Regions from separate parts of the Lysinibacillus parviboronicapiens genome, predicted to be linked through region 1. Evidence: riboswitches for the same ligand, from Rfam matches in the RefSeq annotation. Region 1 holds a riboswitch; each other region holds the start of a gene.
The links. Region 1 has a riboswitch for S-adenosylmethionine ahead of metA (homoserine O-acetyltransferase MetA). Riboswitches for the same ligand answer to the same signal wherever they lie in the genome.
Positions count from the first base shown of each region.

Region 1 (4,365 bases):
TTGTACTGATGATCTTAGGAAAGAAATTTGCCATTATCGCTAGACGTTATCAAGCCATTACCTTAATTGATTTTTTACGCGAACGCTATAAAAGCCATGTCATCGTTATTTTATCTGCTATTAGTATCATTGTCTTTTTATTTTCTGCGATGATGGCACAGTGGGTAGGTGGTGCGCGTTTAATCGAATCACTAACTGGTTTAAACTATACAGCAGCGCTTTTTATTTTTGCGGTTTCTGTTTTAGTTTATGTAATCATAGGTGGTTTCCGTGCGGTGGCTTTAACTGATACGGTACAAGGGTCAATAATGGTTATAGGGACAGTCATCTTACTTATTGGGACAATCGTCGCCGGTGGTGGAATAGATAATATTATGTCATCACTTATCGCTGAAAACCCTAAACTGGTGTCTCCATTTGGAGCAGAAGGAGAATTAACGCCATTATACGTTTCAACATTTTGGATTTTAATTGGTGTAGGAGTGGTTGGGCTCCCACAAATTGCTGTTCGTGCCATGAGTTATAAAGATTCAAAAAGTATGCACTTAGCCATTATTATTGGCACTATTGCCATAGGGACGATAATGTTTGGTATGCATTTAATTGGTGTCTTAGCGCGACCAGTAATTCCGGGTATCGATATTGGTGATAAGGTGATGCCGCTACTGACTTTAAAAGTATTACCACCGTTTCTAGCAGGAATTGTGTTAGCAGCTCCAATGGCGGCAACGATGTCGACGGTCAATGCTTTGCTTATGCTAGTCAGCTCAACTGTTGTAAAGGATATTTATTTAAACTATGTCAAACCAACAGCAAATGATGCGGAAATTAAACGTGCTAGCTTTATTGTCACAACGGTTATTGGTTTAGCTGTAGTTATATTTGCATTAAATCCTCCAGATTTACTCGTATGGTTGAATTTATTTGCCTTCGGGGGATTGGAAGCAGTCTTTATATGGTCAGTGGTTCTTGGACTGTATTGGAAAAAGGCAAACAAGTACGGGGCTATTGCCTCGATGATTACTGGTATGACCTTGTATATTGTCATTGATCGTTTTTATCCGTCGGTGTTTGGCATGCATACCGTAACAATTCCAATTATTGCTTCATTCATTGTTTTTGTTGTTGTAAGTCTATGTACAGCACATAAATTTAAACATGAAAAACTATTTATTTAGTAGACAACGCCGTAAATGTTCAAACTACGACGTTGCTTATTTTATAAGGCAAAGGCAAATAAACTTATTAAAGGAAAAAATCTATACCTCTGTAATAGAGAAAGGGACTTACTCAACATTAGAGGAAGTCCCTGTTTTTTATTCAAAAAATACTTTATCTAGGTTATACTTTGCACGGAATGTGTTGATTGCATATGTTTCGTAAATTTCACGTTCCATAGGATCTTCAATTTCATACACTTCAATTTTGAAAATTTCATCGCGGTATTTCTTCATAGGAGATACATTGTCTTCAAAGTGTTTTTTAATACGTTGACGAATTTTACGCGCTTTCCCTACATATAAAAGCTCATTTTTCTCATTGTAGAAAAAGAAAATGCCACCTTTTTCACGTGTAATTTTATGGAAGTCGATAAATCCATGGTAAGGCGTAATTGGCACATCACCTGGTTTTAACACTTGCTCGCGCTGACGAATTACTAAATCTGGTTTTGGTAGTTCAATTTTAATCAAAATATTCACGTTCCTTTCTGTTACATAAGGTATATCTTAACATAATTCATACGTGGTAGCTATTATCAATTTCACATATAGCGAAATGCTATAAGCAATGTTATTTAATTGAGTAAAGGTAGTATGAGCAGAATAGCAAAAAAATTAACGTAAGCGTGAAAATATTTAGCAGCAGTGTTATGACACGAATGACCATCATAGCGAAAAATTCGAAAAGCGCTATGCATACTAATCGAATTGAAAGCCAGCATCGAAACATGTTGCTGCAACATATCGGCAATATGTTCAGCATATATTTGTGCAAACATCTGCGTGAAATATACTAAAAAACTACTACCAAGGCTGTAAATTAAATCATCACATTGCGTGTAAGTATAAGTTATCAACGTTTTTAAATAAAATAAAGCATCATATAAACGAAATATTCTATGTATTATTGAAATTCTTAATTGTTCATGTTACAATTCTTTTTAATTAAATAATCTTATCAAGAGAAGCTGAGGGATTTGGCCCTATGACGCTTCAGCAACCTCTAACTTAGTTAGAAAGGTGCTACTTCCAGCAAAGGATTCTTCCTTTGAGAGATAAGAGTGAACGTGATGAAATATCCTCCTCATTCTTGCTCTTATGGAATGAGGGGGATTTTTTGATTTATATAGACAGAGAACAAAATAAATGAAATGGGGAATGCAACATGCCAATTAATATTCCGAAGAACTTACCAGCTGGAGAACATTTACGTGAGGAAAAAATCTTCGTTATGGAAGAGGACCGCGCAAAAACACAACAAATTCGTCCGTTAAATATTTTAATTTTTAATTTGATGCCTGAAAAAGAAAAAACAGAGCTCCAATTACTGCGTTTATTAGGTAATACACCTTTGCAGGTAAATATAACATTTTTAAATACGGCAACCCACGAGTCAAGGAATGTCAGTAAATCACATTTACAGTTATTCTACTCAACCTTTAAAGAAATACGTCATCGTCGTTTTGATGGCATGATTATTACGGGTGCTCCTGTTGAAAAAATGGCATTTGAAGAGGTGAATTATTGGCAAGAAATTTCAGAAATAATGGATTGGTCGAAGAAAAACGTGACTTCTGTGATGCACATCTGTTGGGGTGCTCAGGCTGCACTCTACCACCATTATGACATCGGCAAATTTGAACTACCCGAAAAATGCTCAGGTGTATATTCGCATGTGATTACAGATTTAACAGTGGATTTAGTACGAGGATTTAGCGATTTATTTACGGCTCCACATTCACGGTATACTTCCGTATCGATTGATGAAGTACGCAATCACCCAGATTTACGCTTACTATCCTATTCTGAAGAAGCGGGCGTCTTTATCGTCCAATCAAAAGATAATAAAAATATTATGATTACAGGTCATCTGGAATATGATGCCACAACCCTTGCTGATGAATATAGTCGTGATGTAGCTAAAGGATTGAATATAGCGGTACCTGTTAATTACTTCCCGAATGATAATCCATCGCATGAACCAATGAATACATGGCGAGCACATACGCATTTATTATTCTCAAACTGGCTAAATTACTATGTTTACCAAGAAACACCGTATGAATGGGATTTTGCAGAAGATCATATCGAATTTCACATTTAATGTGAGTCATGTCAACTGAATCTTGAAAAAAGGCCCAAGTGCTCATTTATAAAACTGAGCACTCGGGCTTTCTTTTCTTATGGACGTTTGAGAAGATGCTCATTTTTATTAAAACAATACTTTCAGCTATCCTAAAAGCAGTTAACCCCAAAAAGACGCTCGATTACGGTTTATCAAAATCTACAATGTCACCGATAATCTCGAGAGCAGCGCAAGTATGTTGCAATAGAGAACTAGGGAGGGCAGATAAATTGTTGGAGACATGAAAAGCAATTATGGTGGACTTTCATTTTTCGATTGGTTGTCGGTTTCTTGTGGCTTAATTTTTCGAAATTTAGCGATAAAAAGTAATAGTAATGGCAGTAGAATGGCGATCACTGATGAAAAAAGTGGCCAGACTTCCTTATTGTAATTATTAGAATGAACAATATTGGGATGTACAATTTGTGAAAGTACAATGATAATCATTCCGAGTGGTAAAATTAACGGACGATGATCTTTTATTTTCAGAATTTGTGCAATGCCAATGACAGAGGCATAAAAGTACATAAATGTTCGAATATAAATAGAGCAAATCCACATGAATGCCATTACAATCTCTATTCTCTGTAAAAAATTCCCTATGGATATTCTTTGAGCTAGTGCGTAGCTTGGATATGCACGTTGTGATGTATTTGTTGGACCAAGGACAAGTATAGATAAAGTAACGATCGTAATCAGCACTACACCACCAATAATTGTGCCAATATAAAATCCTTTTTGAGCTGATTTATGCACATTAATAGCAGAGGGGAAAATCATTAGTAGCACAACCATTGGAAATGAAAAAATACTCATAAATGAAATGATACTAGCAACCAATGATTTGGAACTGGCTTCTAAAACCGGCTGAATATTTTCGATCTTAACCTCTGGAGAGATACAGAAAACAAATACAATAAAAATAAACATGAACAAAGGAAATAGTATTTCAGCTGAACGTGCAAAGACTTCTATCCCTAAGTATGTAGCAAATATAATAATGATACTGAATAGAAGCGC
Region 1 covers NZ_CP073713.1:2,463,818-2,468,182, forward strand. The annotation lists gene panF (sodium/pantothenate symporter) at 1-1,178, shown strand, start outside; gene C9J31_RS11770 (nucleotide excision repair endonuclease) at 1,317-1,691, opposite strand; SAM riboswitch class I at 2,173-2,282, shown strand; gene metA (homoserine O-acetyltransferase MetA) at 2,386-3,324, shown strand; gene C9J31_RS11780 (GerAB/ArcD/ProY family transporter) at 3,598-4,365, opposite strand, start outside.

Region 2 (4,365 bases), 1.4 Mb from region 1:
TTCTGCCAAGAGGCCTTTGCAGAAATAGAAAAAGAAGCGAAAGATACAATTCTTGCTTCAGCGGATGGAGATGCTGCCCGCATGACATTGTCTGCGTTACGTAAGCTAACGCGTAACAATCCTTATAACCTAATTGCGAAGAAACGTGAAGCTTCTGTTAAACTAATTGAAGCTGAAAAATTCATCGTCTAGAATATCTCATGAACTAGCTACTCGTTATAAGGTAGCTAGTTTTTTGCGTGAAGCGGATAGAATCGCGAAAGTGATGGATAGAACGACAAAAGTGACGGATAGAACTTCTCAAAAGGTTTCATTTTGGTTCATGACAGCTATGATGGTATACTACAGAAAATGACTGTAGAGGAGCCTACATATGACGATTCAATTTATCCATTATCCAAAATGTACGACATGTAAAAAAGCACAAAAATGGTTAACTGACAATGGTGTTTCATTTGAAGAGGTACACATCGTGGAACAACCACCAACAAAGGAACAATTAGAGAGCTTTTGGCAAGCAAGTGGGCAACCATTGAAGAAATTTTTTAATACTTCTGGTATGAAATATCGCGAGCTTGGCTTGAAGGATAGACTTGCTGAAATGTCGGAAGAAGAGCAACTGACACTACTTGCATCAGATGGTATGCTGATTAAACGACCAATCGTTACTGATGGAGAAAAAGTGACATTAGGGTTTAAAGAATCCGAATTTGAGCATGCTTGGAAATAACCGCTTTTATCCTTGTTTTTATGGGAGAAGTATGGCACACTGATAGTGAATATATTACATATTTATGGAGGGGTTTTTTGCATGAGCACACCTAAAGACTTACGATACTCTGAAGAACATGAATGGGTAAAAGTAGAAGATGGTAAAGTACGTATCGGTATTTCACACTTCGCACAATCTGAACTTGGAGATATCGTTTTCGTTGAGCTTCCACAAGTTGGCGACGAAATCAAAACAGATGATCCATTCGGTAGTGTAGAATCAGTAAAAACTGTTTCTGAATTATACGCGCCTATTTCAGGTAAAGTAGTTGAAGTAAATGCTGATTTAGAAGATAGCCCGGAATTCGTAAATGAATCACCATATGAAAAAGCATGGATGATCGTTGTAGAGCCTGCTGACACATCAGAAATTGAAAAACTTATGACAGCAGAACAATACGAAGAAATGATTGCTGAATAATGATAAGCCTGTAACACATGGAAACGTCGGAGATTACCGGCGTTTTTTATTATATAATAGGGTATAGTGGGTTGATGTTTAAATGGGGGTGTCGTGATGTTCGGAGGGAAATGCTTAATCGTGGAAGGCCGTTCGGATAAGCTTCAAATTGAACCTATTTTGAATGAGAATGTACTTATACTGTGTACAAATGGTACAATCGGTGTTCATCAATTAGAAGAGCTTCTCGATCCTTATGAGGGGTGTGAGCTATACACATTTTTTGATGCAGATGCATCAGGTGATAAGCTACGGGCATTAATGGACAGACATTATCCAGAGGCGGAGCATTTACGCACGATGCCAACCTATAAAGAAGTAGAGACGACACCGAGGAAAGTGCTAGCGATGATTTTACTGCGCGCGCATTTCTCCATCCATAATGAATATATTTTGTAAGGTTGCGTGAAAAGATGGAAGAATGGTCAAAAGAGCAGTGGGAAGCGGCGATGCAGTCTGGTGAAAAAACTGCCTTTTATTTATATACACCAATGTGTGGGACGTGTGCAGTCGCATCAAAAATGATGGATATTGTTGAGCAATTGCTGCCACAGTTACAGCTTGGTAAAGCGAATATGAATTTTATGGAGCAAATAGCTTATGATTACCAAATAGAAAGTGTACCATGTTTACTTATAAGTGATGGCGAAAAAGTTACAGAAAAGGTATATGCTTTTCAATCCGTACCATTTTTATACGAATTGTTAAAAAAACCAATTGACTGAACTTTACTAGCATGGTAAAGTATCAACTATATTAATTTTATTTCAGCATAAGTTTTAAATAAAAATAAAATATCGAACTCTTATGAAGAGTGGCGGAGGGAAGTGCCCGATGAAGCCCGGCAACCATCACATTAGTGAAAAGGTGCCAAATCACCCAAAGAAATTTTCTTTGAAAGATGAGAGAACGGTTCAACGTATAAAGTACGTGACCCCTTCAACTTGTCGTGAGTGAAGGGGTTTTCTATATGAGAAAAGGAGTATTCGCTATGATAAAGCTTCAAAATATTACCAAGAAGTACAAAACCGCGAATGGCGAATTAACAGCAGTCAAAGATGTCAATCTATCCATTAATAAAGGTGAGATTTTTGGCATTATCGGCTATAGTGGCGCTGGTAAAAGTACAATGATTCGTTTATTAAACGGTTTAGAAAAGCCAACATCCGGTACGGTGACGGTGAACAACCAAGAATTTTCATCGATTAAAGGGCAAAAGCTCCGAAACGCTAGACAAAAGGTAAGTATGATTTTTCAACATTTCAATTTACTTTGGTCTCGAACAGTTGCGGAAAATATTGCTTTTCCTTTAGAAATTGCAGGTGTACCTAAAGCGCAACGAGAGGCGCGCGTGAATGAATTGATTGTCCTTGTTGGTTTAGAGGGACGTGATACAGCGTACCCATCGCAACTTTCAGGTGGACAAAAGCAGCGCGTTGGGATTGCGCGTGCGCTCGCGAATAATCCAGAAGTATTGTTATGTGATGAAGCAACATCCGCACTGGATCCGGAGACAACAGATGCCATTCTTGATTTACTTGTAGACATTAATGAAAGATTAGGGTTAACGATTGTCTTAATCACACATGAAATGCATGTCATCCGCAAAATTTGTCATCGTGTGGCAGTGATGGAGGCGGGGGAAATTGTAGAACGTGGAGAAGTATTACAAGTTTTCCAAGCACCACAAGCAGCTATCACGAAAAAGTTTGTTTCTCAAATTACAGATACGAAAGAAACGCAGGAAACAATGGCACAGCTAAAAGTAAATTATCCAACGGGCCAACTTGTCAAGCTGGTCTTTGTAGGAGAAAAAACACAGCAGCCAGTTATTTCACATCTAGTGAAGCAGTTTGATGTTGAAATGAGTATTGTACATGGTAACATCTCGCAAACGAAAAATGGCGCATATGGTACACTCATTGTCCAAATTGATGGTTCAGCGAACAATGTGACTGCTGCATTAAGTTATTTAAATACAGTGGAAGTACAAACGGAGGTGATTACAGATGCTAACTAGTCTCTTTCCGAATGTCGACTGGGAAAAAATGTGGGAAGCCACATATGAAACACTATATATGACTTCTATCTCAACGGTTGTAACCTTTATTCTTGGGTTAGCCATTGGCATCATCCTATTCCTAACAAGTCCTAACCAACTTTGGGCTAATAAATTGGTTAACTTTTTAACAGGGTCGGTCGTTAATATTTTCCGCTCCATTCCATTTATCGTGCTAATCATTTTATTAATCCCATTCACGAAATTTTTACTTGGGACAATCCGTGGGGCAGATGCAGCATTACCGGCACTAATCATAGGTGCCGCACCGTTCTATGCACGAATGGTATTAATCGCTTTACGTGAAATTGATAGAGGCGTTATTGAGGCGGCTCGTTCAATGGGGGCAAAAACTTCAACAATTATTTGGAAAGTTTTAATTCCTGAATCCTTACCTGCACTTATTTCAGGCCTTACAGTAACTGCGGTTGCACTTGTCGGCTATACAGCAATGGCAGGAATTATTGGTGCTGGTGGTCTCGGAAACTTAGCCTTTTTAGACGGTTTCCAACGTAATCGTCAGGACGTAACATTAATGGCAACGATTTTAATTTTAGTTGTAGTATTTATCATTCAATGGATTGGCGACATGATTACAGCCAAAACAGACAAACGTTAAGGTTATTCCGGTTTCATACCGCTAACATATTTTTAACAAGATAAAAGGGAGTGTAAACAAATGAAGAAATTTTTAGCAGGTTTATTCTTATCAGTCCTTGTACTAGCTCTAGCAGCTTGTGGCGCTGATAAAAAAGAAGATGCAGGTTCAACAACTGGAGATAAAGCAGACGATAAAGAAAATACAACAGTAACTATTGGTGCTTCAAATACACCACATGCAGTCATCTTAGAAAAAGCAAAACCAATTTTAGCCGAACAAGGTATTGATCTAAAAATTGAACCATACCAAGATTACGTCCTACCTAACCAAGATTTAGAATCTGGTGATCTTGATGCAAATTTTTTCCAACATATTCCTTACTTAGATTTACAAATTAAAGATAATGGGTATGATTTCGTCAATGCTGGCGGTGTCCACATAGAACCAATCGGAATCTATTCTAAAAAATACAAG
Region 2 covers NZ_CP073713.1:3,876,598-3,880,962, reverse strand. The annotation lists gene C9J31_RS18860 (acyl-CoA dehydrogenase family protein) at 1-192, shown strand, start outside; gene C9J31_RS18855 (arsenate reductase family protein) at 374-730, shown strand; gene gcvH (glycine cleavage system protein GcvH) at 812-1,192, shown strand; gene C9J31_RS18845 (toprim domain-containing protein) at 1,289-1,630, shown strand; gene C9J31_RS18840 (thioredoxin family protein) at 1,645-1,956, shown strand; SAM riboswitch class I at 2,034-2,139, shown strand; gene C9J31_RS18835 (methionine ABC transporter ATP-binding protein) at 2,223-3,251, shown strand; gene C9J31_RS18830 (methionine ABC transporter permease) at 3,241-3,909, shown strand; gene C9J31_RS18825 (MetQ/NlpA family ABC transporter substrate-binding protein) at 3,970-4,365, shown strand, end outside.
Region 2: another riboswitch for S-adenosylmethionine. It lies ahead of C9J31_RS18835 (methionine ABC transporter ATP-binding protein); the one in region 1 lies ahead of metA (homoserine O-acetyltransferase MetA).

Region 3 (4,365 bases), 570 kb from region 1:
GATGCTGAATTGGCGTTCCCTCCCGGTGAACAGTATAACTATGGAACCGTAAATTATGACGTATTGGGTTTGGTTATTGAGATTGTGTCGCGACAAAGTTATGAAGACTTTATGAGGGAACAGGTATTTCAGCCGTTAGGTCTTCACCAGACGTATGTTTATAAAGAAGATGCTCAAGCCACTGGACAGTTGGCACAGGGCTACCGTTCTTCCTTTTTTATGACAACTCCATTTAAAGCTCCGGATTATGCTGGGAATAAACCCGCAGGCTACATCATTTCTAATACAAAAGATATGGCGCGTTGGATGGGCATACAGATGGGTATCGTGCAGGACATACCCGAAATATTTCACACGGTTATCGAAAAATCACATAGGGGTGATATGTCTGTTTCGGCTGTCAACGATATGTATTATGCGGCAGGCTGGTCGGTAAACGCCGACCAAACAATTATAGAACATACTGGGGGCAACCCAAATTTCAGAACCGAAGTAGCCATACTGCTAAATGAACGAACAGCCGTCTGCTTGCTGAGCAACGGTGCAAATACCAATATAAACCTGGTACTAAAAGTTAAAGATATATTAGACGGCAATCTAACTCAGTCATATGAAATAAGTGGCACACAGCTTATGGATATCATTTTGTCGTCTATCACAATTATTCTTTGCCTATTGGCCGTTTTGCTATTTCTCTTAGGATTACGCAGAAGGAAAACGAATGAGCGGCAGCCAATGACAAAAAAGAGAATAATCGTAACAGTTATTTTCCTGATCGCTACGATTGCCCTGGGTATACTGTGCTGTGCTTTCGATTGGTCAACGATACTTATTTGGCAAACATATAGTGTTCTTACAGCCTTGATTTCGACAGCATTATTAACAGCAAGCATTACATGGTTTGTATACACTCACCGATAAAAACCTCGCTCCCAAAATAAGCATAATGTTAAGTAATTAAATTTCAATTTATCGGTATGCTTAATTTGAAAAACATAAGACACTTCGGTGTCTTTTTTAATATCATCGACAATTTTCCCAGTCAAACCTAATTACTATTGCTTCCACTAATCTGCTCCGTTCGTGGAAAAAGATTTTTTAAACAACTATATTATTTTTTAAATGACTTTATTGTAAATTAAACAACTTTATTATTTCTGCACACCTAGACTGAAGTATCTATATAAATCGGTTGATTTCCGCTATGAGGCAGTTCGCTGTTCGAGGGCATGGTTGCAGTCTCCTTGTCGCTATGCTTCTGTGCGGCCTTCAGCTCCCGCTATTCTTCGCAGGAAGCTTTGCTCTGTGGCGAAAGGCAAATGCCGTCTGCTATACTCGCCGCCTGTGCTCAGTTACATCATTTAGAAATGCTGACAATTGACCAAATGGTGCAAAATAAAAAAACATCCTTTCGCTTATGTAACTTTAAGTGTACGGATGTTTTTTTACAAAATGAACCATTTTACTTAATTTCTTAGTATTCATGTAGGTTTTATAATATTTATATTGACAATAGGTTTTCAGAATTATAGAATTATTTCCAAGAAACGTAATACTCTTATCAAGAGAGGTGGAGGGAACTGGCCCAATAAAGCCTCGGCAACCGACTAAAACGGTGCCAAATCCAGCAGAGTTTTCTGAGAGATAAGGGGGTCCATCGAATCATCATGATGCGTTGACCTCTTTTGTACGAAAAAAGTATGAAAAAGAAGGGGTGTATCCAATGTCTCAAACAGCTAAGATTGATGACAAGAAATTACAAGTGATTGCCGATGCAATTGAAAATCTACAATTTGGCGAAGTGCAGATTACCATTCAAGATGGTGTCATTGTGCAAATTAATCGACTTGAGAAGCAAAGATTTCCACAGAAAAAATAAAGAATAAACACAGCTGACTAGAAATCTGGAGGCCACATTATAGGCAGGGATCATCCCTCGGCTTATAGGTGGTCTTTTTTATGTCACATGAACGGTCAGGTGATCGAACAACTCACAAATGCATGGCGGATGAAAACACACGCATTGAAGTTTTATTTTATGGGTGCCAGTTGAAAAGGAGCGAGCACGTTGAAATTAAGATATATCATGAATATAGGCGTACTAAGTAGTATATCCATAGTACTGATGCTATTTAATTTTCCATTACCACCATTTCCAAATTTCCTGCAGGTAGATTTTAGTGATGTGCCCGCCTTATTAGCAGCAATGACGATGGGACCAGTTGCGGGAATTTTAGTAGAACTTTTAAAAAATATGCTGGATTGGTTATTATCAGGAAGCACAACGGGGGTACCAGTCGGGCATATTGCCAATTTTACGACAGGTGTGTTATTTATCATCCCAGTGACTTTTTTCTATTCAAAACTACAGCGTATCAAGGGGTTAATCGTTGGTTTGGTAGCAGGTACAATTGTGATGGCAGTTGGTATGAGCTTACTGAATTATGTGCTGTTCCTACCGATGTACACCTTGTTTTTAGGGATGGAGCCAGTGAAGGGGGACGCCTTAAAAGATATGATTGTTTTAGGGATTTTACCATTCAATCTAGTGAAAGGTGTCATTGTCATGATTGTGACTATGTTAGTATGCCGAAATATTGGTACTTGGATGTCTCATCAACGCACAAAATATAATTGAAGAAAGGGCATCCTTCGAAAAGGGTGCCCTTATTTCTGTTGATTTCACATGAACGGTTAGCTGATTGCTTCCATTACCATCAGTGGGACGAAGAAAGTTCCCACAGATTAAAGTTTCATTTTACATCGACTAGGTTTGTTTCAGTAAGAGCTTCGAATAACTTTTGAGAATCTTCACGATTGAGGTGGACATATTGATAGTCACCTTCTACAACTTCTAATGTGTCTTTGTTTGGACTTAGCCACACGGAGTAGAGAATGGCCTTGGCTTGGATGTTAGAATCGACGAATTGAAAAACGAATTGATAGTCAGCCTCTCTGGCCATATCAACTTTCATCTGTTCCCATTTCGCGCTATGCAGTATGTCTTTAACTGCTTTCACCTTTTTCCTTTTGGTAATTTCCTTCAAGTCCTCATATATACCCGTATCATTATGCTTTTGCACGATAATTTTTTGTTTTTCCATACCGGCGCAACTGGCAGTCATGAAGATCACCAAAACAAGAACGAGCATTTTTTTAATATGGCACATCGTTATTATCACATTCCTTTCTCTGTGTGATATAAATTGCAGCAGATTAAAGCAAATTAAAAGATCGGTCAATAGATGTTGCTATCCTGTTCCTACAGTACACTAATTTGGCATAAGCGTGTTTAGTTCTGTAAGAAATATCCCCATAAGATAGAATTCTCGCTGTGTAAGAAACTTCCTTCTATAGGCATAAAAGGAGCTACCTCAACGTGTAAATTTGAGGCAACTCCTGTTGGTTTATAAACTAAAGTGGCATATACGTTTGTTTTCTGCACGAATGCGAATCATTTGCGTAATATGATTAGTAAAATCACTTATTGTGCTTAGCATTTTACTATCGGAAAGAAATGATTGAATTGGGTCAGAACTACTCGTAAAAACTTGCAGGGATTTGACCTAAATGTCGACGATGATAGAGCAGTGGTTCTTTCTGTGCATTATCAATGGCTAAAACATGCCCAATGAATATCGTATGGTCGCCCGCATCAACTTGCTTGAAAGTTTCACATTGTAATGTGGATAATGTATCATGTAAAATCGGTAAACCGTGCGCGGAAGTAGACCAGATTGTTTGGGCAAAGCGGTCAGCAATTTTACTAGAAAACAATGTACATAAATGCGCTTGGTCACTCGCTAACATATTGACAGCGAATTTCTTGGTTGCTTGAAAATGTGAATGTAGCTGTGATTTTTTATCGAGTGACCATAAGATTAGCAGTGGGTCAATTGAAACAGATGCAAAGGAATTGACGGTTAAGCCAATCGGTTCGTTCGCGTCATTATATGCAGTAACAACTGTGACGCCTGTGGGGTAATTGCCTAAAGCTTGCTTAAATGCTGTTACGTTGTCAGTCATTTCAATCACCTCTTGTTATTTTATGATAAAAACACGCTGGTCCACCGGCACTATTTCTTTGTCGCGTGGTGCGGCAGTAGGCCCACCAAATGGCAGTTGGGCAATGAGCTGCCAGCTTGCTTTTATATGCCAAGCTGTACGCAATTCTTCCGATAATTCAGGGTAATAGTGTTGTAAGCTAGCACCATATCCCTCATGTTCAAGTGCAGTCCAAATAACATATTGAAGCATACCTGCACCTTGATGTGACCAAATAGGGAATTGGTCTTTTAATTTCGGGAATTTCTCTTGGTAACTGTCAATTACCTCATAATCTTCGAAAAATAAGACAGTACCATA
Region 3 covers NZ_CP073713.1:1,897,228-1,901,592, forward strand. The annotation lists gene C9J31_RS08945 (serine hydrolase domain-containing protein) at 1-921, shown strand, start outside; SAM riboswitch class I at 1,556-1,651, shown strand; gene C9J31_RS08950 (YezD family protein) at 1,724-1,879, shown strand; gene C9J31_RS08955 (ECF transporter S component) at 2,069-2,638, shown strand; gene C9J31_RS08960 (YhfM domain-containing protein) at 2,754-3,104, opposite strand; gene C9J31_RS08965 (flavin reductase family protein) at 3,538-4,026, opposite strand; gene C9J31_RS08970 (nitroreductase family protein) at 4,042-4,365, opposite strand, start outside.
Region 3: another riboswitch for S-adenosylmethionine. It lies ahead of C9J31_RS08950 (YezD family protein); the one in region 1 lies ahead of metA (homoserine O-acetyltransferase MetA).

Region 4 (4,365 bases), 1.3 Mb from region 1:
TGATGTAGCCAATTACGCGTCTGTCTCGTTTCCGTAATGCCGTCCTTTTCTCCAGTCATAACAAGCATCGGCATATTGGGAAATTCCGCCTTGGTCATAATGACTAAATTACGCATCATATATTGTAATTCACGATACCATTTTACTGATACGACTGATTTGAACGGAAATTCATCCTTCATTTCATTTCTACCTTCCACATTACGTGTCAATTTTTCAAATGTAATATCATGTGTCATTTTGACATTAGCCGTTAAAGCACTTAGGCTTGTTAAAGCATTTGACATTTTGCCAGGCAATAATTTTAAATGCAGCCAAGGTGATGTTAAAACAATGCCTGCACATTCATATTTTCTTTTGTGCACCGTATGTAATACTAATGTTGCACCTAAGCCATGTCCTATTAAAAATACGGGCAAATCATATGAAAAGGCATTTTCAATTAGATTCCTTGTATATTTATTATATTCTTTAAAGTCTTCATCATGGACACGCGAAAGTTTTGCCTTGGCGCCATGATTTGGTAAATCCCCCATGACTACGTGGAAGCCTTCCATTCTAAGTTTTTCTATAAGCCATGCGTACCAGCGGTGATTTTCATAAGCACCATGAAGTATAGCTATTACAGCTTTCGCATGTCCATCAGCTTCCCATTTCCACATTCACATAGTCCTCCTAAAAAATAGTTACATATTAATTATAACTAAATATCTTGCACATTTTAATTTTATATTTCCAATAAGTTGCGTATTTGATACGATAATACTACATCAAAGAAAGAAAAGAGGCGATTTCTATGATCTATCCTTTTAAAGATAAAACACCAACAATCGATCCATCTGTTTTTATTGCCGACTATGCGACCGTTACTGGCGACGTTACGATAGGTGCTGAAACGACAATATGGTTTAATACTGTAATTCGAGGCGATGTATCTCCTACAATTATTGGTAAACGTGTAAGTATACAAGATCTTTGTTGCTTACACCAAAGTCCAAAATATCCATTGATTATTGAAGATGAAGTAACAGTTGGGCACCAAGTCACTTTACATAGTTGTACGATTCGAAAAAATGCCTTGATAGGAATGGGCTCAATTATTTTAGATGGAGCAGAAATCGGAGAGGGTGCATTCATTGGTGCAGGCAGTCTTGTACCTCCAGGTAAAGTCATTCCTCCTAATAGCTTAGCATTAGGACGTCCGGCAAAAGTTGTCCGTGAATTAAATGCCGAAGATATAAAAGATATGGAACGCATCGTTCGCGAATACGCAGAAAAAGGGCAATATTACAAATCCTTGCAAAAATGATTGCTAATGAAAAAGAAGGGGTCTAAGAAATATTCTTAGTCCCCTTTCTTTTAATTAGAAAGTATATCTTTATGAAAACATAACAATGCTTTTTTGAAAAGCGACTTATAGACTAGCTTTCTCTCTTAATGCATCAGCCTTGTCTGTATTTTCCCAAGGCACGTTTAAATCTGTACGACCAAAGTGACCATAAGCAGCAGTTTGTTTGTAGATTGGGCGACGTAAATCAAGCATTTTAATGATACCTGCTGGACGTAAATCGAATAGTTCGCGCACCCATCTAACGATTTCGTTTTCTTTTACTTTCCCTGTACCAAACGTGTCCACTGCAATAGATACCGGCTGTGCTACACCAATAGCATAGGCCAGCTGTACTTCAACACGATCTGCTAAGCCGGCTGCAACAATGTTTTTCGCTACGTAACGTGCTGCATATGCTGCTGAACGATCGACTTTTGTTGCATCCTTACCAGAAAATGCGCCACCACCATGACGAGCATAACCACCGTATGTATCAACGATGATTTTACGGCCAGTAAGACCTGCATCACCTTTTGGTCCGCCGATTACGAAACGGCCTGTTGGGTTGATGAAATATTTCGTATTTCCATCAAGTAATTCACTCGGAACTACTGGGGCAATTACTAATTCTTTTAAATCTGCTTGAATTTGTTCAAGTGTTGCTTCTTCATCATGCTGTGTTGAAATAACAATTGTATCCACACGAACTGGCACATTATTTTCATCATATTCAATCGTCACTTGTGTTTTACCATCGGGACGTAAATATGCTAATTCACCTGATTTGCGTACTTCTGTTAAACGGCGAGACAATTTATGCGCTAAACTAATTGGTAATGGCATCAGTTCCGGCGTTTCGTTACAAGCATACCCGAACATTAAGCCTTGGTCACCTGCTCCAATCGCTTCGATGTCTGCATCTGTCATAGAGCCTTCACGTGCTTCTAATGCTTGGTCAACACCTAGTGCAATATCTGGTGACTGCTCACCAATCGCCACTAGTACTGCTAAGTTTTCAGCATCAAAACCATATTTTCCACGTGTATAGCCGATTTCAGCGACTGTATCGCGGACAATGCCTTTAATATCTACATAAGTAGAAGTAGTAATCTCTCCTGCTACTAATACTAACCCTGTTGTTACAGTTGTTTCACACGCTACACGTGCATTTGGATCTTCTGCTAAAATTGCATCTAAAATGGCATCCGAAATCTGATCACAAATTTTATCTGGATGTCCTTCTGTTACACTCTCTGATGTAAACAGTCGACGGTTTGTCATTTGGTTTTCCTCCTATTACTCTTACAAATAGTATTTGCGAAATTAATACGGTACTCATTACCCATGTCAAGTTCGCTCCTAAAGGATTGAACTTCAAGCCGTTGCTGCTTTTAACACGAGGATTTAGAAAGATCCGTCATTATAATAAGGAAAGAAGTGCATATACTTACCTTTACATTCATTTTTACAAATAAAAAAATCCTTTTCTCACGTGTACTTTACATGAGGAAAGGAATAATGACTTCGTAACCTTTCACTCTTATCGTTCAAGGGTTGTCCCCTTGCATCAGGTTGGCACCAACGCATGTCGTGAAATAATGCATGCAGGTTGCCGGGTTTCACAGGGCCTGACCCTCCACCAGCTCGGGATAAGAGTATCCGTTCAATTTCTCATCTTACGTAAAAGGTCGAACGTTGTCAATCGTTTTATGTCGTTTTATTGAAAAGTAATAAAATCGCAAAAATAATTTCTGAATTAGTATAGATTATTTAAGCAATTGTGTTATACTATTTTTGAAATTAAGAAATACTCCCTCGAACACAAGGGAATACTATAAAAAAGGATGGTATTTAATCGATGAATTCAGTAGAAATTGCAAACGAACTGAAGGAATTATTAAGCGGCGGGAACATTAACGTTCAACTTTCAGTACCACAATTAGTTGAAAAAGCTACATCTCGTGGTGAAGCAATGTTAACAGTAGATGGCGCAGTGCGTGCAGAAACTGGTAAATACACTGGTCGTTCACCTAAAGATAAATATATGGTAGAAGAAGCAGATACAAAAGATAAAATTGACTGGGGTAAAGTAAATCAACCAATTTCGTCAGAAGTCTTTGACAACTTATATGTAAAAGTTGTGAAGTATTTAAAAGAACGTGACGAATTATTCGTATTCAAAGGATATGCGGGTGCTGACAAAGACTCACAACTAAGCATCCAAGTAATTAATGAGTACGCTTGGCACAACCTTTTCGCTCATCAATTATTTATCCGTCCAACAAAAGAAGAATTAGCTTCGCATGTTGCTGACTTCACAGTCATTTCTGCGCCAAACTTCAAAGCAGATCCTGCAGTTGATGGCACATCTTCTGAAACATTCATCATCGTGTCTCTTGAAAAGAAAATCATCCTTATCGGTGGTACTGAGTATGCTGGTGAAATGAAAAAATCTATTTTTGGTATTATGAACTACTTATTACCAGAACAAAATATCCTGTCAATGCATTGTTCAGCAAACGTTGGTGAAGCAGGCGATGTAGCATTATTCTTCGGATTATCTGGCACTGGTAAAACAACATTATCAGCTGACGCTGACCGCAAATTAATCGGTGACGATGAACATGGTTGGTCTGATAATGGCGTATTCAACATCGAAGGCGGTTGCTATGCAAAAACAATCAACCTTTCTGCTGAAAACGAACCAGAAATCTACAGTGCTATTCGCTTTGGCTCTGTGTTAGAAAACGTAGCAGTTGATCCAGAGACTCGCGTATGTGACTATGATGACGGTTCTTTAACAGAAAATACTCGTGTTGCTTATCCGATCCAATACATCGAAAATATTGTTGATCCTTCTGTTGCAGGTCATCCAAAAACAATCGTCTTCTTAACAGCTGATGCATTTGGCGTATTACCTCCAATCAGTAAATTAACAAAAGAACAAGCAATGTATCACTTCTTAAGTGGTTTCACTTCAAAGCTTGCTGGTACAGAACGTGGTGTAACAGAACCAGAACCAGTATTCTCTACAT
Region 4 covers NZ_CP073713.1:3,718,935-3,723,299, forward strand. The annotation lists gene C9J31_RS17910 (alpha/beta hydrolase) at 1-662, opposite strand, end outside; gene C9J31_RS17915 (gamma carbonic anhydrase) at 797-1,309, shown strand; gene metK (methionine adenosyltransferase) at 1,415-2,611, opposite strand; SAM riboswitch class I at 2,868-2,986, opposite strand; gene pckA (phosphoenolpyruvate carboxykinase (ATP)) at 3,189-4,365, shown strand, end outside.
Region 4: another riboswitch for S-adenosylmethionine. It lies ahead of metK (methionine adenosyltransferase); the one in region 1 lies ahead of metA (homoserine O-acetyltransferase MetA).